3 regions of the Brevibacterium sp. LS14 genome follow, and region 3 is predicted to be linked to each of the others. Evidence: predicted binding sites of a transcription regulator. Region 3 holds the regulator's gene; each other region holds the start of a gene.
What was found. The regulator HrcA, encoded in region 3, represses chaperone genes, less so after heat shock. The targets are predictions, from matches to a motif close to TTNGCACTCGNNNNNNNCGAGTGCNAA.

Region 1: a site for HrcA is predicted at 761-787, ahead of groL (chaperonin GroEL). Genes of this name have one in related genera too.
Region 2: a site for HrcA is predicted at 3,665-3,691, ahead of groES (co-chaperone GroES). Genes of this name have one in related genera too.

What each region holds. Positions count from the first base shown of each region.
Region 1 covers NZ_SJXG01000032.1:33,491-41,229, forward strand. Annotated here, with positions in the region: gene EZE58_RS03955 (cold-shock protein) at 136-339, shown strand; gene groL (chaperonin GroEL) at 943-2,580, shown strand; gene EZE58_RS03965 (DUF1707 domain-containing protein) at 2,752-3,522, opposite strand; gene EZE58_RS03970 (sulfite exporter TauE/SafE family protein) at 3,635-4,384, shown strand; gene EZE58_RS03975 (OadG family protein) at 4,526-5,368, shown strand; gene EZE58_RS03980 (RNA-binding S4 domain-containing protein) at 5,368-5,586, shown strand; gene EZE58_RS03985 (M23 family metallopeptidase) at 5,636-6,274, shown strand; gene EZE58_RS03990 (hypothetical protein) at 6,281-6,877, opposite strand; gene htpX (zinc metalloprotease HtpX) at 6,944-7,739, opposite strand, start outside.
Region 2 covers NZ_SJXG01000049.1:138,145-145,883, reverse strand. Annotated here, with positions in the region: gene metG (methionine--tRNA ligase) at 1-936, shown strand, start outside; gene EZE58_RS10090 (TatD family hydrolase) at 936-1,934, shown strand; gene EZE58_RS10085 (resuscitation-promoting factor) at 2,175-3,401, shown strand; gene groES (co-chaperone GroES) at 3,848-4,141, shown strand; gene groL (chaperonin GroEL) at 4,175-5,767, shown strand; gene EZE58_RS10070 (TetR/AcrR family transcriptional regulator) at 6,040-6,684, shown strand; gene EZE58_RS10065 (polyketide cyclase / dehydrase and lipid transport) at 6,687-7,085, opposite strand; gene EZE58_RS10060 (pseudouridine synthase) at 7,125-7,739, shown strand, end outside.
Region 3 covers NZ_SJXG01000060.1:193,992-201,730, forward strand. Annotated here, with positions in the region: gene lepA (translation elongation factor 4) at 1-345, shown strand, start outside; gene hemW (radical SAM family heme chaperone HemW) at 346-1,575, shown strand; gene EZE58_RS15340 (hypothetical protein) at 2,012-2,656, shown strand; gene EZE58_RS15345 (DUF4870 domain-containing protein) at 2,733-3,530, opposite strand; gene EZE58_RS15350 (DUF3097 domain-containing protein) at 3,725-4,582, opposite strand; gene hrcA (heat-inducible transcriptional repressor HrcA) at 4,719-5,771, shown strand; gene dnaJ (molecular chaperone DnaJ) at 5,873-6,985, shown strand; gene EZE58_RS15365 (16S rRNA (uracil(1498)-N(3))-methyltransferase) at 6,982-7,739, shown strand, end outside.

The sequences.
Region 1 (7,739 bases), on a different contig from region 3:
TGCTTCACCGAGATCAATCTCCAGAGGTCAATGAGAGAAATCGCGGGGTCTGTTGAGGTTTACTAGCGTTCGGATTCCGGCACTGCGTTGTGTCGGAAGCGGATTTCAAATGACACTGCATTCTATGGAGAAGTAATGGCACAAGGCACCGTCAAGTGGTTCAACGCCGAAAAGGGCTACGGATTCATCACCCTCGAAGGCGACGGCCAGGACGTGTTCGTCCACTGGAGCGCGATCCAGATGGACGGCTACCGCTCCCTCGAAGAGGGCCAGCAGGTTGAGTTCGAGGTCGGAGAAGGTCAGAAGGGTCCCCAGGCGGAATCCGTCACCCTCCTCTGAGTCTGATGTCGCCGGCGTGAAGCCGTGCGCGACCGTGCCCCGCGATCTCCGCAGATCGCGGGGCCGCGGTTTTCGCTGCCGGCGTCATCGGTCCGCTGCGATGGCCGTCTGACGGTCGGCTCTGCGGACATCGAGCCACGAGGCGCCGAGTCGATGACGACTCGGCGCCTCTGCATTTTGCGCGGGGCTCACCCCGCGGTGTCGCGGCGACGCCGGTCGGTTGGGGGCTGTCCTCCGGTCGCGCGCGGTCGGTCGGTGGGGCACTGCTGGCGGACGTTCACCGCGCCCCCTGGTGGTGCGACTCGTCCGTCGCCTGCGGTCGCCGCCCCGGACTCGCGTGTTCGCGTCGACCTGCCGTCGGTCGCTTCTCGTCATCGTTTCTCAGAGACTCCCCGGAATTCCTGGCTCCGCGAGGATTTCGTTTGCACTCTCCCCCTGAGAGTGCTAAATCTAGTGGTGGTGAAAACCACGGGATCGCATCAGTCGTCTCGAGAGCGTGGTCCCCGTGTGGAATGGAACATGCGGACACACTCTCTGCCGTCGCGGGCGCTGACGACTGCTCTGGGATCCCAGTCCACTCCATCAGGGAGGATCTAAGCCACTATGGCAAAGATGATTGCATTCGACGAAGAAGCTCGTCGGGGACTCGAAGCCGGTCTCAACCAGCTTGCGGACGCGGTCAAGGTGACGCTTGGACCGCGCGGCCGCAACGTCGTGCTCGAAAAGCAGTGGGGCGCACCCACGATCACCAACGACGGCGTGTCCATCGCCAAGGAGATCGAGCTCGAGGATCCCTACGAGAAGATCGGTGCCGAACTCGTCAAGGAAGTCGCCAAGAAGACTGACGACGTCGCCGGCGACGGCACCACCACCGCCACCGTGCTCGCTCAGGCGCTCGTCCGCGAGGGTCTGCGCAACGTCGCGGCCGGTGCTGACCCGCTCAGCCTCAAGCGCGGAATCGAGAAGGCTGTCGCCGCAGTGACCGAGGTCCTGCTCGACAACGCCATCGAGATCGAGACGAAGGAGCAGATCGCTGCCACCGCCGGAATCTCCGCCGGTGACTCTGCGATCGGTGAGCTCATCGCCGAGGCGATCGACAAGGTCGGCAAGGAAGGCGTCGTCACCGTCGAGGAGTCCAACACCTTCGGACTCGAGCTCGAACTGACCGAGGGCATGCGCTTCGACAAGGGCTACATCTCCGGTTACTTCGTCACCGACACCGACCGCCAGGAAGCCGTCCTCGAGGATCCCTACATCCTCATCGTCAACTCGAAGATCTCGAACGTCAAGGATCTGCTGCCCGTCCTCGAGAAGGTCCAGCAGACCAACAAGCCGCTCCTGATCATCGCCGAGGACGTCGAGGGCGAAGCACTCGCCGTCCTCGTGCTCAACAAGATCCGCGGCACCTTCAAGTCCGTGGCCGTCAAGGCTCCGGGCTTCGGTGACCGTCGCAAGGCCCAGCTCGCCGACATCGCCATCCTCACCGGTGGCCAGGTCGTGTCCGAGGAAGTCGGGCTCAAGCTCGACAACGTCACCCTCGACCTGCTCGGCACCGCCCGCAAGGTCGTCGTCACGAAGGACGAGACGACGATCATCGAAGGTGCTGGAGACGCCGACGAGATCGCCGGTCGCGTGGCCCAGATCCGCGCCGAGATCGAGAACTCGGACTCCGACTACGACCGTGAGAAGCTGCAGGAGCGCCTGGCCAAGCTGGCCGGCGGTGTTGCCGTCATCAAGGCCGGAGCCGCGACCGAGGTCGAGCTCAAGGAGACGAAGCACCGCATCGAAGACGCCGTGCGCAACGCCAAGGCCGCTGTGGAAGAGGGAATCGTCGCCGGCGGCGGCGTCGCCCTCATCCAGGCCGGCAAGGCCGCCTTCGACGACCTCTCGCTCACCGGCGACGAGGCCACGGGTGCCAACATCGTCAAGGTCGGCATCGAGGCTCCGCTCAAGCAGATCGCCACGAACGCCGGTCTCGAAGCCGGTGTCGTCGCCGACAAGGTCGCGAACCTCGAGCCGGGCTGGGGCCTCAACGCCGCCACCGGTGAGTACGAGGACCTGCTCGCCGCAGGCATCAACGACCCGGTCAAGGTGACCCGTTCGGCTCTGCAGAACGCCGCGTCGATCGCCGGTCTGTTCCTCACCACCGAGTCGGTCGTCGCCGACAAGCCCGAGAAGGCCGCACCGGGTGCTGACGCAGCCGCTGCCGGTATGGACGGAATGGGCGGCATGGGCTTCTGATCAGCCCAGCGCTCGACGAGCCGTGCCGGTGTCCGCAGGGACGCCGGCACGGCTCTTCTCGTTGTCACCGCGACGCTGTCTCCGCGAGGCGGTCTCACGGGCCCTCGCCGAGGCTGTCTCACGAGCTCTCGCCGAGGTGGCCGGACGGTGTGGTGCCGACCGCGGGACAGCTCAGTCCCAGGGGTTCTCGCGGCGGTGGCGGCGCTCCTCGCGCCGCCTGCGCAACTCGTCGTCGCGGGGATCGATCTGGCCCGGCCCGTACGGCGGCATCGGAGGGTGCGGGGGCTGGAGTCCGTGGCCGAAGGCCACGTCGTCGTCCTCGACGTCGCGCTGCGGCGCCTCGAGCTGACGTTTGGCCTCCTCATCGCCGAGGTGGGCCCTGGCCCGTTTCGTCAGCTCCTTCTTCCGCCGGCGGATGATCTCGTCTTTGCCGGTGATCTGGGAGACCGCTCCGAAGAACGTCGGAAGGATGATGAAGATCGGCCAGAAGAAGATGAAGGCGCCTGTCGCGATCGAGGAGACCGCCCAGATGAGGAGCGTGAAACCGACAGGACCGGCGACCATGCCGAGCAGGGCGCGGCGGACGCGGTCGCGGTAGTACTTCTCGGCGGCGGCTTGGATCTGGGTCGGAGTGATGGGGATCCGCTCGTCGTCGAGCTGTGCGAGAGCTCGTTTGCGGGAAGCCTCGTCGAGGTGGTCGGGGTCGATCTCCTCAGCGTCGGCGACGACGAGGTCCGAGACGAGGTCGGGGATCTCGCCGAGAGTCTTGACGCGTCCTGCCGTCTCCATCCGCTCGTCGAACTCGCCGGCGTCGATCTGCCCGAGGGCGTAGGCCTCGGAGAGCACGTCGGTGACGACGGCCCGATCGGCGTCGGAAGCCCTGACCTGGCCGTAGGCGCGCGGGTCTGCGCTGAAGCGGGACCAGAGGGGACGACTTTCCATGCCTCTTACTGTAACCCCGCACGAGCGGCCCGGTTCCTGGGATCTCGCGCCGAATCCGACGCGCTCCCGGACATCCCTGAACGGGGCCTGAACGGCCACTAGACTCTCTCTGGTGGAACCCGTCGTCGTGCTCATCCTCGCCGCAGTCTTCGTCGGAGCACTCTCACAGCGGGTGACGGGGATGGGGTTCGGGCTGGTCAGCGGACCGTTCCTCGTCCTCCTTCTCGACCCGGTCTCCGGCGTCATCCTCGTCAACCTCTGCGGGATCATCGCCAGCGGCACGGTCTTCGCGCGGACGTGGCGCGAGGTCGAGTGGCCGGTGTTCTGGAAGCTGGCCGTGGGCACCGTGGCCGGGACCGTGCCCGGAGCGCTCCTGACGACCGCCCTGCTGACGGCGCCGCTGCAGATCCTCATCGGAGCGCTCATCATCGCCTCGCTCGCCGTCTCCCTCATCATCGGCCGCTTCGGCGCGACGATCCCTGCGAACTTCGGGACGCAGTTCACCTCGGGGTTCGTCTCCGGGACGATGTCGGCGGCCGCCGGTGCCGGCGGCCCTGCGGTGAGCGCCTATGCGGTGCTCACCCGGTGGGAGCAGCGGCCGTTCGCCGCGACCCTGCAGCCGTTCCTCGTCGTCGGCACCGGGTCGGCGATCCTCGCGAAGGCCCTCCTCGACGAGGGTGCCTGGCCGCGGCTCGACCCGACGATCTGGGTGGGGATCGGAATCGTGCTCGTCGCCGGCCTCCTCGGCGGGGATCTGCTGGCGCGGAGGCTGCCGCCGACGACGGCGAGGATCGCGATGATCGTCCTCGCCTTCGGTGGGGGAGCGGCGACTCTGGCCAAGGGGTTGGGGCTGTTCGGGTGAACCTCCTCGGCGGGGAATCGGGACGGGCACGCGCAGGCAACGGGCGGCTGGGACTGAGGGCGCACAGGGGCGCGGCTCAGTCGCTTGCCAGTTTCATCGGGCATACTGGGCAGTGTTCCGTCCATCTGGGAGGCAGAGATCGTGGGAACAGTTTTCCTGTTCATACTCATCGTCCTCGGGGCCATCTTCTTCATCGGCCACCGCAAGGAGAAGAAACGTCAGAAGGAGCTCCACGCCGCGGAGCTCGCGCAGGTGAAGAAGGCTGCGGAAGAGGACGTCACCGAATTCGGCGAAGAGGTCGCCGAACTCGACATCCTCACGTCCGGGGTCGAACTCGACACCGGCGGATCGCAGGACTACAAGCAGGCGCTCGATTCCTACGATGTGGCGAAGGAGACCCTCGAGAAGGTCGAGGAGCCCACTGACATCCGTCATGTCACCGAGGCGCTCGAAGACGGCCGCTACGCCGCGAAGTGCGTGCGTGCCCGCGTCGAGGGCAAGCCGCTTCCCGTGAGGCGCCCGCCATGCTTCTTCAACCCGCAGCACGGACCTTCGGTCGAGGACATCGACTGGGCTCCCGCCGGCGGTCAGCTGCGCCCGGTCCCCGTGTGCGCGGCCGATGCCGAGCGCGTCGCCGTCGGCGCCGAACCCGCGGTCCGCAAGGTCGTCACCGGTGACGGTCACACGCGTCGCGCCTACTGGGAGGCCGGCCCGGCCTACGCCGAGTACAACCGCGGCTACTTCAACTCCTACGCCGGCTCCGGCCTGTTGCCAGGTGTCCTCATGGGCGCCATGCTCTTCGGCGGCATGGGCGGCGGCTGGGACGGCTCGTACGCCGAGGGCTACCAGGACGGCATGGGTGCCGACGGCGAAGACGCCGGCGGCGGCGATGTCGGCGGTGGTGACGGCGGCGGATTCTTCGGCGGAGGCGACGGTGGTGACGGCGGAGGACTCTTCGGCGACTTCGGAGGCTTCGACTTCTGATGGACGTCGTTCCGATCCGTGACGAGTCGATCAGGCTCGGCCAGCTCCTCAAGCTCCACGGCGTCGCCGAACACGGCGCGATGGCCAAGGATCTCATCGCCGCCGGTGACGTCTTCGTCAACGGCGAGGTCGAGACCCGCCGAGGAGCGACCATCCGTCCCGGTGACCGTGTCGAGGCGCTCGGCGAGGTCTTCGAGGTCCGAGCAGAGACGGACTGAGGAATGTCGGTCCCGTCCGCACCGAACTGAGCACAGCGAGTCGATCGCCGTGCCTGCTGAGTCCTCGTCGGACCGGTCGGGTGCGGCGATCGACTGCGTCTACCCGTTCCAGGGTCGGTGGCTGGTCCAGAACAGCCCTGCCGACCGTGTGCCCAGCCACGGCACCACGCTCTTCGGCAGCGCACATGCGATCGACTTCGTCCCCGTCGATGCGGGCGGGCGATCCGCTCCCTTCACCGTCGCCGCGCTGTTGCGCACGGAGGTTCCTGAGCACTTCCCCGGCTTCGGTCGCAGGCTCTGCTCACCGGCGCACGGGGCGATCATCGTCGTCGAGGACAGCCTCGCCGATCACCGGACCCATCGCGGATTCCCCTCGCTGCTCTACGCAGCCTCCCAGCGCACCAGGTTGGCCGGCGGGTGGCGGGAACTGGCAGGCAATCACATCGTCATCGCCCTCGGCTCGGCCTTCGTCGTCCTCTGCCACCTGCAGCAGCACAGCGCCATGGTGGTGCCCAGGCAGTCCGTGACCCCCGGTGAGCCGGTGGCCAGGGTCGGCAACTCCGGAAACAGCACCGAACCCCATGTGCACGTGCAGGCTGTCGATCGGCTCGACTTCGACAACGCGCAACCGGTGCCGATGAGCTTCGCCGGGGGAATGCCGCGAAGCGGCGAGATCATCTCCGTGTGAGTATGCTCAGCCCTCGAGGGCGCGGGGAGTCTCGTCGAGTCCGGGCGCGTCCCAGAGCGGGGACCAGCGCGACATGTCGTCCTCGAAGGGCAGCTCACCGGAGAGGATGCCCTTGACCTGGATCTCGAGCGCGTTGTCCCGCTGCCGGGGACCGGTCGGCGCGAAGGGGTAGAACGTGCCGCGCTTGTACTGGTAGACGAGCGCCAGCCGCCTGCCGTCCGAGTGCGCGAAGTACACGGTCGAGCACAGGAGCATCGTGTCGAAGCCCTGGTTGACCAGCGCCGCGTTGACGGCGTGGAGGTTCGTCACGAGGTTGACCACCTCGGCGTCGGAATCGGTGACGACCTGCCAGGTGTAGCCGAAGCCGTCGTTCGTTTGCCGCACGCTCGCGGCCGGGTCGGAGCTGATGAGCGCGACGCTCTCTGCCTCGGCGGAATCGAAGGCCGCACCTTCGACCTGGCGGAACACGACCGCACCGACACCGGTGGGGACGAAACCGGTGGCCGCCTGCAGGGTGAGTGCCGCAGGCGGCAGAGCGAAGAGGTCGTCGAGGTTGGCGCGCTTCGGCTTGGAGCGGCCGAGGATGGCGTCGAAGAAGCCCATGGGTCTCCTAATGGGTGTCGGTGGTGGTGCCCGGAGCCGACAGCGGCCCGAGCCGGGCGCGGTCGGTCATTCCGGCTTCGAGAGCTGCGCGGAGATCTTCGCCAGCTGGGCGAGCCGCTTGTCGAGCGAGGGGTGGGTGGAGAAGAGCTCCCCGAATCCGGAGCTGCCATGTGCGGCGGGGATGAGGGCGAGATGGTTCGCCGAGGCGGTCTCGCGCAGGTCCTTTTCCGGGATCCTGTTCATGTCCCCGCTCAGCTTCGTCAGCGCCGAGGCCAGCACCGAGGGTCGACCCGTGAGGAGGGCCGCGGCCCGATCGGCCGCGAGCTCGCGGTAGCGGGAGAGGCTGCGGATGAGGAGGAACGAGAGACCGTAGACGACGGCGCCGACGAGGATGAAGAGCAACTGGATGGGGATGCCGCCGTTGTTGTCGCGGCGTCCGCCGAGGGTCATGTAGTACCCGGCGCGCATCATCAGGGCGGCGACGACGCCGGTGACCCCGGCGACCGTCATCACGGTGACGTCACGGTGGGCGACGTGGGAGAGCTCGTGGGCGAGGACGACCTCGACCTCCTCTCGGTCGAGCTTCTCGAGCAGGCCTCGGGTCACGCAGACGACCGAGCGTTTGGGGGAGCGCCCGGTGGCGAAGGCGTTGGGCACGGCCGAGTTGGACACGGCCACCCGCGGCTTCGTCGAATCCGAGAGCTGCGTGAGCCGGTCGATCATCGTGTGGAGCTCGGGTGCCTCCTCGGGGGAGACCTCTCTGGCGCCCATCGCCTTCATCGCGATCGAGTCGGAGAAGTACCACTGGAAGAAGAACGCCCCGATGCTCACGAGCACGGCGATGATGACACCGGTCGTGCTT
Region 2 (7,739 bases), on a different contig from region 3:
GACATCATCCGCTTCCACAGTGTCTACTGGCCCGCGTTCCTCATGTCCGCCGGCATCGAGCTGCCCCGTCGCGTCCACGCCCACGGCTTCCTCTTCAACGCCGGGGAGAAGATGTCGAAGTCCGTCGGCAACGTCGTCGACCCCATCGACCTCGTCGACGCATTCGGTCTCGACACCGTCCGCTTCTTCCTCTTCCGCGAGTTCTCCTACGGCCAGGACGGCTCGTACACGAAGGACTCGATCATCACCCGCATGAACGCCGACCTCGCCAACGAGTACGGCAACCTCGCCCAGCGCTCGCTGTCGATGATCGCGAAGAACTGCGACGGACAGGTGCCGCAGCCCGGCGACCTCACCGAGGCGGACGAGTCCCTGCTCTCCCTCGCCCGCGGCACCCTCGAGACCGCCCGCCGGCACGTCGACACCCAGAGCCTCCACCTCTACGTCGACGCGTGCTGGAAGGTGCTCACCGAGGCCAACCGCTACTTCTCCGCGCAGGAGCCCTGGAAGCTGAAGAAGACCGACCCCGAGCGCATGGCCACCGTCCTCTGGGTGACGATCGAGGTCGTGCGCATCGTCTCGATCCTCATCCAGCCCGTCATGCCCGAATCCGCAGGGAGGATCCTCGACCTCCTCGGCGTCGCCGAAGGATCCGCCGAGGCGGGCGCGAAAGTCCTGCCCACCGCGATCGAGACCGGCACCGGTGCCGAGGTGATGGACACCGTGACCGCGAGTGCCGCCGTCGGCGTCGCCGCCGGAGCGGGATTCGCCGGTGCCGGCATCGCCCCGGCCGCCGCTGAGACCGCCGAGGGCGGGGTGTCGGCCGCCGACGTCGACCCCCGCTCGTTCGCGGCCATCGACTTCCCACTCGTGCCCGGCACCCCGCTGCCCAAGCCCGAACCGGTGTTCCCGAAGTTCGTGGAGGAGACGGAGTAATGGCCTCGCGCGCTGCCGGAACGTACCCGCCGGTGCCCGAACCGCTGCCCCACCCGATCGTCGACACCCACACCCACCTCGACATCGGCACGGGCGTGCGCCTGCCGCTCGGTGCCGGCGAACCCTCCCCGGAGGTCACCCCGTCCGAGGACGAGGAGTTCCCCGATCTCGACTTCTTCTTCGACACCGCCGAGGCGGCCGGAGTGCGCCGGATCGTCCAGATCGGCTGCGACCTGCCCGCTGCCCGCTGGACGACCGCGCTCGTCGCCTCCCAGTACGCCGGGCAGGGGAATGCGGCCCTGGCCGCCGCGGCGAACGTCGACCCGGCCGTCGCCGCCCGGGTGCCGACACCGCCTGTCACCGGGCGGACGTGGATGCTCGGGGGAGCGGCGCTCCACCCGAACGAGGCCCCGCGGCTGGCAGAGCGCGGCCTCCTCGACGATGCGCTCACCGAGATCGAGGCGCTTGTGACGAGTGAGGACCGGATGCGCGTGGTCGGGGAGACCGGCCTCGACTACTTCCGCACCGGTGAGGACGGCATCGGGCAGCAGCAGCGGTCGTTCCGGGCGCATATCGAGATCGCCAAGCGGACCGGCCGGGCCCTGCAGATCCACGATCGTGAGGCCCATGCCGACGTCCTGCGCATCCTCCGCGAGGAGGGGGCGCCCGAGGTGACGATCTTCCACTGCTTCTCCGGCGACGAGGCGATGGCCCGCGAATGCGCCGAGCACGGCTACTTCATGTCCTTTGCCGGCAACATCACGTTCAAGAACGCCGATGAGCTGCGCCGGGCCGCCGCGAGCGCCCCGCTCGAGCTCCTCCTCACGGAGACCGACGCCCCCTTCCTCACCCCTCATCCCTACCGCGGCAAGCCCGGCGGCCCCTACCTCACCCCGATCACGGCCAGGATGCTCGCCGAGGTGCGGGGGATGGACGCCGGTGACCTCGCCGAGGCGGTGTGGGCGAACGCGGAGACCGCGCTCGGCAGCTGGGACTGAGCCCCCGCCTCGGCGAGGGTGAGGGCCAAGATCACGGTCGTTATGGACGTCACATCACGGTCGTCGGTCGTGCCGTGGATGACGTCTGACCTGGACGGATGCCGACTGCTGTGAACCCCGGAAATCCGGGAGTCTGAGAGATTCCTGTTACGGTTTCGTAATCTTTTGCAAGCGATGTAACGAATCGGTTACAGTGGATGAGTCGCAAACAGCTGATCAACTCTGCTCGGGGATATTTCTGTGATTGATTTTCTCAAGAACCGCAAGGTGCAGATCGCCGCACAGGCGGTCGTCATCACCGGACTCGTCGGTGGCACCGGTGCCGTGCTCACCATGAACAAGCCCGTCACCCTCGAGGTGAACGGCAAGGCCGAAGAGATCCGCACCTTCGGGGGAACCGTCGGTGAGATCCTCGACAGCCAGAACATCGAGCTCGAGAAGCGCGATGAGGTCAAGCCGGGTGTGAACACGAAGATCGACCACGATATGACGGTCACGGTCAACACCGCCAAGGACGTCGCGCTCACCGTCGACGGCAAGAAGACCGACGAGTGGACGAACGCGAACACCGTCGGGCAGGCTCTCGCCGACCTCGGCGTCGAAGCCAAGGATGCCGAGCTCAGCGCCGAAGCCACCGACAAGCTCAAGGTCGACGGCGAGACGAGCATCGACGTCACCACCGCGAAGGCGCTCACCGTCGTCGCCGACGGTAAGGACCACAAGGTCACCGCGCCCGTCGACACCGCCGGCGCCGCCCTCAAGGAAGCCGACATCAAGCTCGACAAGGACGACTACCTCTCCGTGCCGATGAGCGCATCCGTCACCGACGGTCAGGTCCTCACCGTCAACCGGGTGGAGAACAAGACCGTCAAGGAGAAGCAGGACATCGAGCCCAAGGTCGAGAAGAAGAAGTCGGACTCCCTCTTCGTCGGTGAGACGAAGGTCGAGGAGAAGGGCAAGGCCGGGCAGAAGGAAGTCGAGTACCAGGTCAAGATCGTCAACGGCGAAGAGGTCGAGAAGGAGAAGAAGGGCGAGAAGGTCCTCTCCGAACCGAAGGCCAAGGTCGTCGTCGAGGGCACGAAGAAGAAGGAGAAGCCCTCCTCGAACGACTCGGGCTCGGGCTCCGGCTCGGGATCCGATGACAGCGGAAGCGGCTCCGGCGGAGGCTCCGACGACGGCGGCTCGAGCTCCGGTGGCGGCGGTTCGATGACGACCGAGGAGATCAAGGCGATGCTCGGCGGACCCGGCTCCAAGTGGTACCAGGTCGCCAAGTGCGAGTCGAACTTCAACCCGCGCGCCGTGAACAAGCAGAACAACGCCCACTTCGGCCTCTTCCAGTTCAAGCTCGCCACGTGGCGCAGCGTGGGCGGTTCGGGCAACCCGATCGACGCCAGCCCGCGCGAGCAGTTCGACCGTGCGAAGAAGCTCCAGGCCAAGGCCGGCTGGGGACAGTGGGCCTGCGCCTGAGCGCAGCGCTGCGGCGCTGACCGAGCGCCGGCACCAGCCGACCGTCCGCGGTCACGGCTGAGATGAGCTGAGCGATGAGGGACTCCGGATCCGTCCGGGGTCCCTCTCGCGCATTCACGGGCGGGTGCGTCCCGCCGAGGTGGCGGTGCTCGGGCCGTGGCCCTGCGGTGGCGTGCCCTGGCCGCCGAGGCGGGGGTGCGGGCCGCCGAGGTGGCGGTCCGCGCACCCCGAGGCTGAGCTTTCCCCGAGAGCCCCGCGAAATCTTGGCACTCGAGTTGACCGAGTGCTAAAGGAGTCATAGAGTCGCATTAGCACTGACACTCAGTGAGTGCCAGTTTCATCGGACGGTCGAACTCCTCGGCACCCGCGACGACGAGAGGTTCCTCAGGCGCACGCCGCCGTCTGACTTCACCAGTATCGAACCCAGCGAAGGGAGAGAGCCCGATATGTCGGTCTCCATCAAGCCACTCGAAGATCGGATCGTCATCCGTCAGGTCGAAGCCGAGCAGACCACTGCCAGCGGTCTGGTCATCCCCGACACTGCCAAGGAGAAGCCGCAGGAAGGCGAAGTCGTCGCAGTGGGCCCCGGCCGCGTTGCTGACAACGGCAACCGCGTTCCCGTCGACGTCGCTGTCGGCGACAAGGTCATCTACTCGAAGTACGGCGGCACCGAGGTCAAGTACGCCGGCGAGGAGTACCTCGTCCTCTCGGCCCGCGACGTGCTCGCCGTCATCGGCTGAATCCCCTGAACGACTCTCAAGACAGGAGGACGAATGCCTAAGAATCTGGAATTCAACGACGAGGCCCGTCGTTCACTCGAAAAGGGTGTCAACACTCTCGCTGACACCGTCAAGGTGACGCTCGGACCCCGCGGCCGCAACGTCGTTCTCGACAAGAAGTGGGGCGCACCCACGATCACCAACGATGGCGTGACCATCGCGCGTGAGGTCGAGCTCGACGATCCCTACGAGAACCTCGGCGCACAGCTGGCCAAGGAAGTCGCCACCAAGACCAACGACATCGCCGGTGACGGAACCACCACTGCGACCGTCCTCGCCCAGGCCTTCGTCAACGAGGGTCTGCGCAACGTCGCCGCGGGCGCCGCTCCCGGTGCCCTCAAGCGCGGCATCGAGACCGCCGTCGAGGCCGTCTCCGACGAGCTCGGCTCCATCTCCCGCGATGTCGCCGGCTCCGAGGAGATCGCCCACGTGGCCGGTCTGTCCGCCCAGTCCGAGGAGATCGGCGCACTCATCGCCGATGCCTTCGAGAAGGTCGGCAAGGACGGCGTCATCACCATCGACGAGTCCCAGGCCTCCGATGTGGAGCTGGAGATCACCGAGGGCATGCAGTTCGACAAGGGCTACCTGTCCCCGCACTTCGTCACCGACGCCGACCGTCAGGAAGCCATCCTGGGCGATGCGCTCATCCTCATCAACCAGGGCAAGATCTCCAACATCCAGGAGCTCCTGCCTGTCCTCGAGAAGGTCCAGCAGGCCGGCAAGCCGCTGTTCATCATCGCCGAGGACATCGAGGGCGAGGCACTGTCGACGCTGGTGGTCAACAAGCTGCGCGGCATCCTCAACGTCTGCGCGGTCAAGGCTCCCGGATTCGGTGACCGCCGCAAGGCCATCCTCGAGGACCTCGCCGTCCTCACCGGCGGCCAGGTCGTCACCCCGGACATGGGCATGAAGCTCGACCAGGTCACCCTGGACGAGCTCGGCAATGCCCGCACGATCACCGTCACCAAGGACACCACCACCATCGTCGATGGTGCCGGTGCCGATGACGCTGTGGCCGGGCGTGTGGCCCAGATCCGCTCCGAGATCGAGAACACCGACTCCGACTGGGACCGCGAGAAGCTGCAGGAGCGCTTGGCCAAGCTCTCCGGCGGTGTCGCCGTCATCAAGGTCGGCGCCGCCACCGAGGTGGAGCTCAAGGAGCGCAAGCACCGCGTCGAAGACGCTGTGTCCGCGACCCGTGCTGCCATCGAGGAGGGCGTCGTCGCCGGCGGCGGTTCGGCTCTCATCCACGCCGCCAAGGTCCTCGACGGCAAGGACTTCGGCCTCGACTACGACGGTGCCACGGGCGTGGAGATCGTCAAGCGCGGAATCGTCCAGCCGCTGCGCTGGATCGCCGAGAACGCCGGTCAGGACGGCTACGTCGTCGTGTCCAAGGTCCAGGACCTCGAGTCCGGCCAGGGATACAACGCCGCCACCGACTCCTACGGCGACCTCATCTCCGCAGGCATCATCGACCCGGTCAAGGTCACCCGTTCGGCTCTGCGCAATGCGGCGTCGATCGCGGCCCTGGTGCTCACCACCGAGACCCTGGTCGTGGAGAAGAAGGACGACGAGGACGAGGACTGACCTCCGTCCCCGCTCAGGCTGAGCCCTCAGCCTGATCCCTCATCGGATGGCCCGGAACGCCTGTTCCGGGCCATCGGTGTGTCCGGGATGTCCCTCGCCGAGGCGGCCGACCGACTCCGGCCCGGCCCCCTGACATCGTCGTCCGGCCCCGCCCCATGGACTCGTCCCCTGCCCCAGCTGTGAGTTCGCCGCCTGTCGTTGCCACCGCCTGTGATGAGTGCCATACTCGTGAACTGTTGAAACGTGAACGATCTCATCAGAGGCGAGGGCGAGTGGACTACCGACAGACCGCGATCTTCCGCGCCGGTGCCGCACAGCGACGCGCGCGCATCGAGCACGCCGCCCGCTTCGTCGTCGCCGAACGCGGCTTCGGCGCTGCGAGCATCGGTGCGATCGCCCGCGCCGCCGACTGCACCCCGCGGCACATCCACACCCTCTACGGCAACCGCGTCGCCCTCCTCCTCGCCGTCTTCGCGAGTGCGGCCGGCCGTGAACTCGAGGTCGTCTCCGACGCCGTCGGGTCCTGTTCGAGCCCGGCACAGATCGTCGACGCCGTCGTCGACGTCTTCGTCTCCCGCGCCGTCGCCGGCCGCGGACTCGCCCATGCCCTCCTCCTCGAGGACGTCCCCGATGCCGTGCAGCGCGAACGCCGAGCCCTGCGCCGCGGGTACGTCGCCGTCATCGCCGCCGGACTCCGGCGCACCCTGGGAGGCGACTATCCCGCCGAGATTTTCGCCCGCTCCCTCATCGGCGCGATCTCGGAGAACCTCGTCGATCTCCTCGACCCGGACCGGGCGCGACCGAACCCCGCCGAGGTGCAGTGGCACATCGCAACGATCGCGTCCTACTCACGGGCTGCTCTGACCGCCCTGCCCCGCGACAATGCCCCTCTCACCCGCGTCCCCGCAGGCAGCTGACGTCACCGCTGTTCGAGCACCGATCTCAATCGCTCGAGATCCGCGGCCACGGCCGCGGCATCGCGGTCGACGTCAGCGGCGCTCATGCCCGGGTGCTGGGCGACGGTGAAGACGACCTCGCAGCCGGATCCGCAGACGCGCACCCGCAGGCGATTGCGATTGACCGTGCCGTCGGGGAAGACGACATCGTGGTCGAGGACACCGGAGCCGACGTCGCCGACGAAGCGGACCTCGACCGGGCCCATGGGGGAGTCGGCGATCCACCGGCCGTCATCGTTGCGGATGCCGGTGCTCAGTCCGGCCGCCCACCGGGGAAGGTTCGCAGGTTCCCCGGCGAAGGCGGCCACCTCGGCGAGGGGCCGGGAGATCGTGCAGGCGACGTCGCGCGGGTGAGCTTCCATGAGCCCAGTAGACCACACGGTCCTCGTAGAATGAAGGGCATGCCGCGCAGTCCGTTACCGCCGAGAGAGGGGATCTCGGCGACCGTGCTCCGCGCTCCCGGCGGATCGGCCACGCATGCGAAGGCCCACCTCCCGGTGCCGGCGACGATCGGCCGCTGGCTGAGCGAGGAGTTCCCCTCCGCCGCGGAGTCCGACCGGCGCGCCCTCGTCGCCCAGACCCCCGCCGAGGCGGCAGAGATCGTCGATGCTGACGTGGCAGGCAAGGGGAGGCTCGGCGAGCCACTTTCCGCCCCCGAGGCACTCGGCCCGTTGCTGCCCGGGCAGATGTGCGACAGCCTCGGCACCCCAGTGCACTGGGATGATCCCGTCATCCCCGGCGGCTTCTACTTCTTCCACCGGCCGGTTCCCGCCGAGGAGCGCATCCCCTTCGAGGTGAGCATCGTCTGGGAGGATGACGATCTCCTCGTCGTCGACAAACCCCACTTCCTCGCAAGCACCCCGAACGGCCGGTTCGTCCGCGAAAGCGTCGTCACCCGACTGCGCGTCGACCGCGGCGAACCCGACCTCGTCGCCATCCACCGCCTCGACCGGATCACCGCCGGCCTCCTCATCCTCTCGCGGCGGCCGGAGACCCGCGGTCGCTACCAGCGCCTC
Region 3 (7,739 bases):
CAGGTCGACGCGTTCTCCGCGATCGTCCACCGCGACAAGGCGTACTCGTACGGGGTGCTCATGGCCGGCAAGCTGCGCGGACTCATCCCGCGCCAGCAGTTCGAGGTCCCTATCCAGGCCGCCATCGGCTCGCGCATCATCGCCCGTGAGACCATCCGCGCGATCCGCAAGGACGTGCTCTCGAAGTGCTACGGCGGCGACATCAGCCGCAAGCGCAAGCTGCTCGAGAAGCAGAAGGAGGGCAAGAAGCGGATGAAGATGGTCGGCAGCGTCGAGGTGCCGCAGGAGGCCTTCATCGCGGCCCTGTCCTCGGACGAACCGGACAAGAAGGACGCCAAGAAGTAGGTGCCGGAACAGCCGATCGGTGAGATCCCACCGCTCGACGGCTCCCTTCCCGCCTCGGCGGGGACCGGGAACGGCGAGCGGCTGAGCCTCTACGTCCACGTACCCTACTGCCGCGTGCGCTGCGGCTACTGCGACTTCAACACCTACACCGCCGACGAACTCGGACCGGGTGCCAACCGCGACGACTACCGGGAGATGATCTCCCGGGAGCTCGATCTCTCGACCCGTGTCCTCGCCGAGGCGGGGGCGGGCAATCGTGAGGTCGGGACGATCTTCTTCGGCGGGGGCACCCCGACGATCCTTCCCGCCGAGGTGCTCGCCGGTGTCCTTTCCGACATCCGCTCCCGCTACCGGCTGGCCTCCGATGTCGAGGTGACGACCGAGGCGAACCCGGACACCCTCAGTCCCGCCTATCTCGACACGCTGGCCGCCGCCGGCTTCACCCGCATCTCCGTGGGCATGCAGTCGGCGGTCCCGCACGTGCTCGCAACCCTCGATCGCACGCACGATCCGCTGAAGATCCCGGATGTCGCGCGTTGGGTCAAGGAGGCCGGGCTCGAGCTCAGCCTCGACCTCATCTACGGCACACCGGGGGAGTCGATCGACGACTGGCGTGCCTCCCTCGACTCGGCGCTGGCCAATGACGTCGACCACATCTCCGCGTACTCGCTCATCGTCGAGCCGGGCACGAAGATGGGGGCGATGGTTCGTCGCGGGCAGCTGCCCATGCCCGATGAGGACGACCTCGCCGACAAGTACGAGATCGCCGATGCGGCCATGGCCGCTGCCGGTCTGCGCTGGTACGAGGTGAGCAACTGGTCGAAGAACCCGGACACCCGCTGTGAGCACAACATGGCGTATTGGCGGGGTGCCGACTGGTGGGGCTTCGGCCCGGGTGCGCACTCCCACGTCGGGGGAGTCCGGTTCTGGAACGCCAAGCATCCCCGCGCCTGGTCGGACAGGCTCCTCGCCGGTCACTCCCCGGCGATCGGACGGGAGGTGCTCTCGGAGACGACGCGCGAGATCGAGCGGATCATGCTCGCCGCCCGCATCGACTCCGAGCTGCCCCTCGATTCGCTGGGCCTCGGCAGCGAGGCGGCGATCCGCACCTTCGTCAAGCAGGGACTTCTCGACGCCGCGGCGGTCGCCGACGGCCGGTTCTCCCCGACGCTCCAGGGCCGGCTCATGGCCGACCATATGGTCAGGGTGCTCACCGACTACGTACGGTGACGCCCACCATGACGCCCGACGATGACGTGCGGAAACGGCCTGCGTTCGTCGGAGGGCTCCTGCTAGACTGACTACACCTATCGTGGATGATGTGGTGTACCTTTCGTGGACCCCCGACGGTGCGGAGCAAGCGAGGTGGACGATGTCGAACCCTCAGCCCGAAGATGACCGACACGGCCGACAGGACTCTGCTGTGCCTGGAGCGAATGCGGACCGGGGTTCTGATTCCCGCCCGCCCGGCGTTGATCCGCGTGGAGGCCAGCCGCCTGTTCCGGAGTCGCCAGCACCGCCTCCGTCTTACCTCCCGCCGCAGGCATCCGGGCCGCCTCCGCGCTCGAGACCCCGGCGGCACTCGTCCCGGCGGCCGTCGGGGACGGCAGACCTCAGGCGTCTGGGCAGAGATGCCGTGGGCGCAGCGGCGACGGCTGCTGAGTCCGTGCAACGGTCCGACCTCTGGAAGCGGGGACGCGCGGCGGCGGGAAGCGCTTCACGGGCGGCGGCAGCGAAAGGACGCGCCGCGGCACACACGACTGCGGCGGCCTCGACGACCGCATGGCGTCACGGCAGGGACATGTATGCGGTCTCGAGTCGACTTCCCGGCGAGGGGCACGGCCGCCCGAGTCGGCCGTGGGAGATCCGCACCGCTGCTGTCCTCGGGCTCATCGCGCCGTTGTTCATCGTCCTCGCGATCATCTCGATGGCAGTCACCGGTGGACGCACACTGAGGTCGTTCGGCTGGATGCTGCGCGGCATCGGGGACACGACCGGCGTCGAACCGGTCAACGCCGCTGCCGACATCTCAACGGGCCTGGCGGACGCCCTCGTCGCCTTCGGCATCATTGTGGGGCTCGTGGTCATCGCGGCGTTCTGCATCTATGCGTGGAGAGTGCTCGTGGGGCGCGGTCACGCCAAATGGGTGGCGCTCATCGCTCTCGTCGCCTCACTCTTCGTCCTCACTCCGTTCAGTCCGGTTCTCACCGCAGGGTTTCAGATCTTCGCGACGGCCAGTCTTGTCTTCGCCTTCCTCCCGCGTTCGTCGGCGTGGTTCGTCCACCGCCGGAACAGGCGATTCTCACGGTGAGCCGAAACAGGACCGCCGCCTGCGCAGATGCGCAGACGGCGGGTCCGAGAGTCGGCGGCTCAATGGCCGCAGCTGATCACTTGATGAAGTTGATCGTCAGCGGGAACTTGTAGCCCTCGCCCTTGTTCGCAGCCACGGCGGCGATGATGTAAATGACCGCGTAGACGAGCGGGATGAGGAACGCGAAGTAGACGATGAGGAATCCGAAGCCCATCGTCACGAACGCGAGGATGGTGCCGATGATGCCGAGGACGATCGAGGCGGCGAACGTGGCGATCATGTTCGTGATCCACGCGTTCGTGCCCTGGCGGGCGTAGTCGCGGACGAAGGGCGACTCGTCCTTCTTCACGAGGAACATGATGAGCGGGAGGAAGCCGACGAAGAGCGACCCGATGTTCGTCCACAGCGCGGTGGTCCGCTCGGAGTCGGTGGCGTTCCAGAAGCGCTCGGAGCCCGGACCGTACGCGGACTCGGGCAGGTTGGCGGAGTCGAACATCGCGGGGTTGGCGTGCATCGCGGGCTGGACGCCGTACTGCTGGCCGCCGTAGTTCTGCTGGCCGCCGTACTGCTGGCCATAGCCCTGCTGCGAGCCGTACTGCTGAGCGCCGTAGTTCTGCTGGGAACCGTGCTGCTGCTGGCCGCCGTAGCTCTGCGGCTGGCTGCCATACTGGTTCTGCTGGGAGCCATAACCCTGCTGACCGTAGCCCTGCTGCGAACCGGAGTTCTGCTGGGAGTCGTACTGCTGCTGCGAACCGGAGTTCTGCTGCGGCTGCTGGCTGTAGGGCTGCTGGGGTCCGGACGCCTGGGTGTAGTTCGGAGGCATCGGACGCGACTGGTTCGGCTCTCCGTTCGGAGGCTGCGGGGAGTTCGACATGAGGGTCCTTTCGAGAAGCTTCTGCACTTCCACCCTAGACCAGCGGCCCCAGCCGAAGGGTGGGAGCGGCGTTCCAAGTTCGTCACAACTGCCTCGGAGCCGGGCCCTTGCGACTGCCTCGGAGTCGAAACCGCAGCGACCTCAGTCCCCGCAGCGACCTCAGTCCACGCAGCCCCGCAGCGAACTCAGACCCCTCAGTCCACGGTGACGAAGTCGATGAGCTCCTCGACCCGGCCCGAGAGCGTCGGCTCGACATCGGCGATCGTGCTCACGGACCTGAGGATCCGCACCCATCCGGCGGCGACGTCCTTGTGATCGGCGTGCGGCCAGCCGATGCGGCGCAGTATCCCCGTCTTCCAGTCCTCTCCGCGCGGGACGGTCGGCCATGCGGCGATGCCGACGACGTGCGGCTTGACCGCCTGCCAGATGTCGACGTACGGGTGGCCGATGATGTGGACGACGTCGCGGTAGCGCGGATCGGAGCGGACCGCCTCGGCGATCTTCGACTCCTTCGTCCCGGAGACGAGATGGTCGGCGAGGATCCCGACCCGATGCTGCCGGTCCGGGCCGAACTCGGCGAGCTTGTCGGCGACGTCGTCGAGTCCGCCGAGGGGTTCGACGACGACGCCTTCGATCCGCAGGTCGTCGCCCCAGATCTTCTCGACGAGCTCGGCGTCGTGCTTGCCCTCGACCCAGATCCGCGACCCCCTGGCCACCCGCGCCTTCGCGCCGACCACGGCACGTGAGCCCGAGGCTGTACGACCGGGGGCAGCCGGCTTGCGCTTGGGCAGGCGAAGGTCGACAGGCTCGCCCTCGAGGAGGAAGCCGGGGCCGAGCGGAAATGACCGGACAGCGCCGCGGCGGTCCTCGAGTTTGACGACGACGCCGCCCGTCGTCTTCTCGGCACCGACGACGGCGCCGACGAAACCGCTCATCGCGTCTTCGAGCACCATGCCGAGGCCGACCTCGACGGGGCGGGACTTCTTGGGCCGGTGCGAGGACGGCGACGAACCGGAGAGCACGTCCGAACCATAGCGATCAAAGGCATTCACAGCCCACCAGCGTAGTGAATGCGCAGGGCCGATCCGCGCTGACCCGCGGGTGGGGCGGCGGAAAGTGAATTCACCGGAGAAGAGGCGTAGAATTGGCACTCGGACTATTCGAGTGCCAAATTCCGGGAGGAGTCGGATGAACGACAGCAGGCGCGCGCAGGTGCTCCGTGCGATCGTCGAAGACTTCGTGGCCACGAACGAACCCGTGGGGTCGAAGGCGATCGTGCAGCGGCACACCCTCGGGGTGTCGCCCGCGACGATCCGCAACGACATGGCCCAGCTCGAGGCCGAGGGATACATCGCCCAGCCGCACACCTCGGCGGGGCGCATCCCCACCGACCTCGGCTACCGCATGTTCGTCGACCGCATCGACGAATTCAAACCGCTCAGCGCCGCCGAGCGCCGCGCGATCATCCAGCTCGTCGAAAGCGAATCCGACCTCGACGGGATGCTCGACCGCACGGTCCGCCTCCTCGCCGGGCTCACGCACCAGGTCGCGCTCATCCAGTACCCCATGGTCTCGCAGGCCAGGGTCAAGCACATCGAGGTCGTCGGTCTCGCCGCCGGCCGGATCCTCGTCGTCCTCATCACCGACGCGGGCCAGGTCGAGCAGAAGATCGTCGGCCTCGCCGAGGCGGTCGATGAGGAGGATCTCGCCCGCATCCGTGAGCGGATCAACGCCGAGTTCGCCGGCCGGAAGCTCTCACGCATCGACCTCGGCGAGGCCGCCGGAGCGGCGGAGTCGGATCACGCCCCTGCCGAGGGCATGGCCGAAGTCCCCGGGGGAGAGGCGACGTTCGCCCGCCTCCGCGACGCCGTCATCGACCTTGTCGCCGCGACCCGCGAAGAGCGGATCATCATGGCCGGCACCGCGAACCTCGCCCGCTCGGGCAAGGAGTTCGGCGAGCAGATGGCCCCGATCCTCGAGGCCTTCGAGGAGCAGGTCGTCCTCCTCAAACTGCTCACCTCGATGGCCGAGGACCACGCCGAGATCAGTGTCCGCATCGGCCGTGAGAACACTCACGAGTCCTTCAGCTCGACATCCGTCGTCGCCGCCGAATATGGTCATGTGGCAGGATCCTCGGCCCGCCTCGCCGTGCTCGGTCCGACCCGCATGGACTATCCGACGACGATCTCGGCCGTGCGCGCCGTCGCCAAATACGTGTCCTCCGCCCTCGAACGGGGATAGGCGAGGCCTCACCGGCGGGCGCAGCGCCCGTCGCCCCAGACAGTCCCACCTGACAGACAGTTCCACACACCACGATCACCATCAGGGAGAGAGAAGTTTCAGTGGCCGATCACTACGAAACACTCGGAGTGTCCAAGGACGCTTCGGCGGCTGAGATCAAGAAGTCGTACCTCAAGCTGGCCCGGAAGTACCACCCCGACGTCAACCCCGGCTACGACGAGGAATTCAAGTCGATCTCACTCGCCTACGAGGTCCTCTCCGATCCGCAGAAGCGCCGCAACTACGACATGGGCGGCGGCGAGAACGGTCAGGGTTTCCCGACCGGCGGCTTCGGCGGCTTCGGCGACATCTTCGAGACCTTCTTCGGCGGCGGGGGCGGCTCCGCCGGCGGGCCGATCCCGCGCACCCAGCGCGGCAAGGATGCCCTCGTCGGCGTCAACATCGACCTGCGCACCGCGGCCTTCGGCGGCACCGTCGACCTCGACGTCACCACTGCGGTCGTGTGCGAGACGTGCAGCGGCGCCGGCACCCAGGACGGCACCTCGATCGAGACGTGCTCGCTGTGCCACGGCTCCGGCAGCATCCAGCGGATGACCCGCACCCTGCTCGGTCAGATGGTGACGAACCAGACGTGCAACCAGTGCCACGGCTTCGGCACCGTCATCCCGCACCCCTGCCTCAACTGCCAGGGCGACGGACGCGTGCGCAAGCAGCGGACGATGAAGATCCGCATCCCCGCCGGAGTCTCCGACGGCACGCGCATCCAGCTTTCCGCCCAGGGCGAGGTCGGGCCTGGCGGCGGTCCCGCCGGTGACCTCTTCGTCGAGGTCATGGTCACCCGCCATGAGGTCTTCCGCCGCGACGGCGACAACCTCCGCGCTGCCGTCTCGGTGCCCATGACGGCGGCGGCGCTCGGCGCCCGCATCCCGTTCGAGACCTTCGACGGCACCCAGGACCTCGACATCGAACCCGGCACTCAGTCGGGCACGGTCGTCAGGCTTCCGGGCCTCGGCGCGACCCGCCTGCGGACCGAGACCCGCGGGGACCTCCTCATCACCGTCGAGGTCACCACGCCCGACAGGCTCGACGACGAACAGCGGGAGCTGCTCGCCCGACTCGCGACGGTCCGCGGCGAGGAGACACCGCGCGCGCAGATCACGACCGAGAACCGCGGCATGTTCTCCCGCATGCGTGAGAAGTTCGCCGGTCGGTGAGCCTCCCGGTCTTCCATTCCCCGCAGGCCGCCGAGGCGGTCGCCGGTTCCGCGCTCACGCTCGGTGAGGACGTCGCCGGGCACGCCGTGCGCGTGCGCCGGATCGGCCCCGGCGAGGAGATCGACGTCGTCGACGGGCACGGGGTCCGCGCCCGCGGAACCGTGAGCACCGCCTCGGCGACTGCACTCGTCCTCGACGTCACCGAGGTCACCCGGACTCCCGAGCACGGACCTCGGCTCGTCCTCGTCCAGGCGCTTGCGAAGGGCGACCGCGACCTCCAGGCGATCGAGGCGGCCACCGAGATCGGCGTCGACGAGGTCATCCCATGGGCGGCCGAACGCTCGATCGCCGATTGGCCGGCGAAGAAGGCCGCGAAGATGGCCGCGAAATGGGAGAACCTCCTCACCGCGGCCTCCCTCCAGTCGCGGCGCTCGCGCTTCCCCGTCCTCGGGGAGCTCGCACGCGGCACGGGACTGGCCCACCGCCTCGGCGAGGGGACCGGGGATTCCGCTGCAGCCGACCCGGGTGGGGAGGCGATCTTCGTCCTCCACGAAGCCGCGGCGACCCGCCTGACCGCGCAGCTGCGGGACCTCGATGCGGGCAGCACCGAGCGCATCGTCCTCATCGTCGGACCCGAAGGCGGGATCACCGAGGCCGAGCTCGAGGCCCTGCAGGGGATCGGGGCGCGCACCGTCGTCCTCGGCGACACCGTCCTCCGGTCCTCCTCGGCGGGACCGGCCGGACTCGTCCTCGC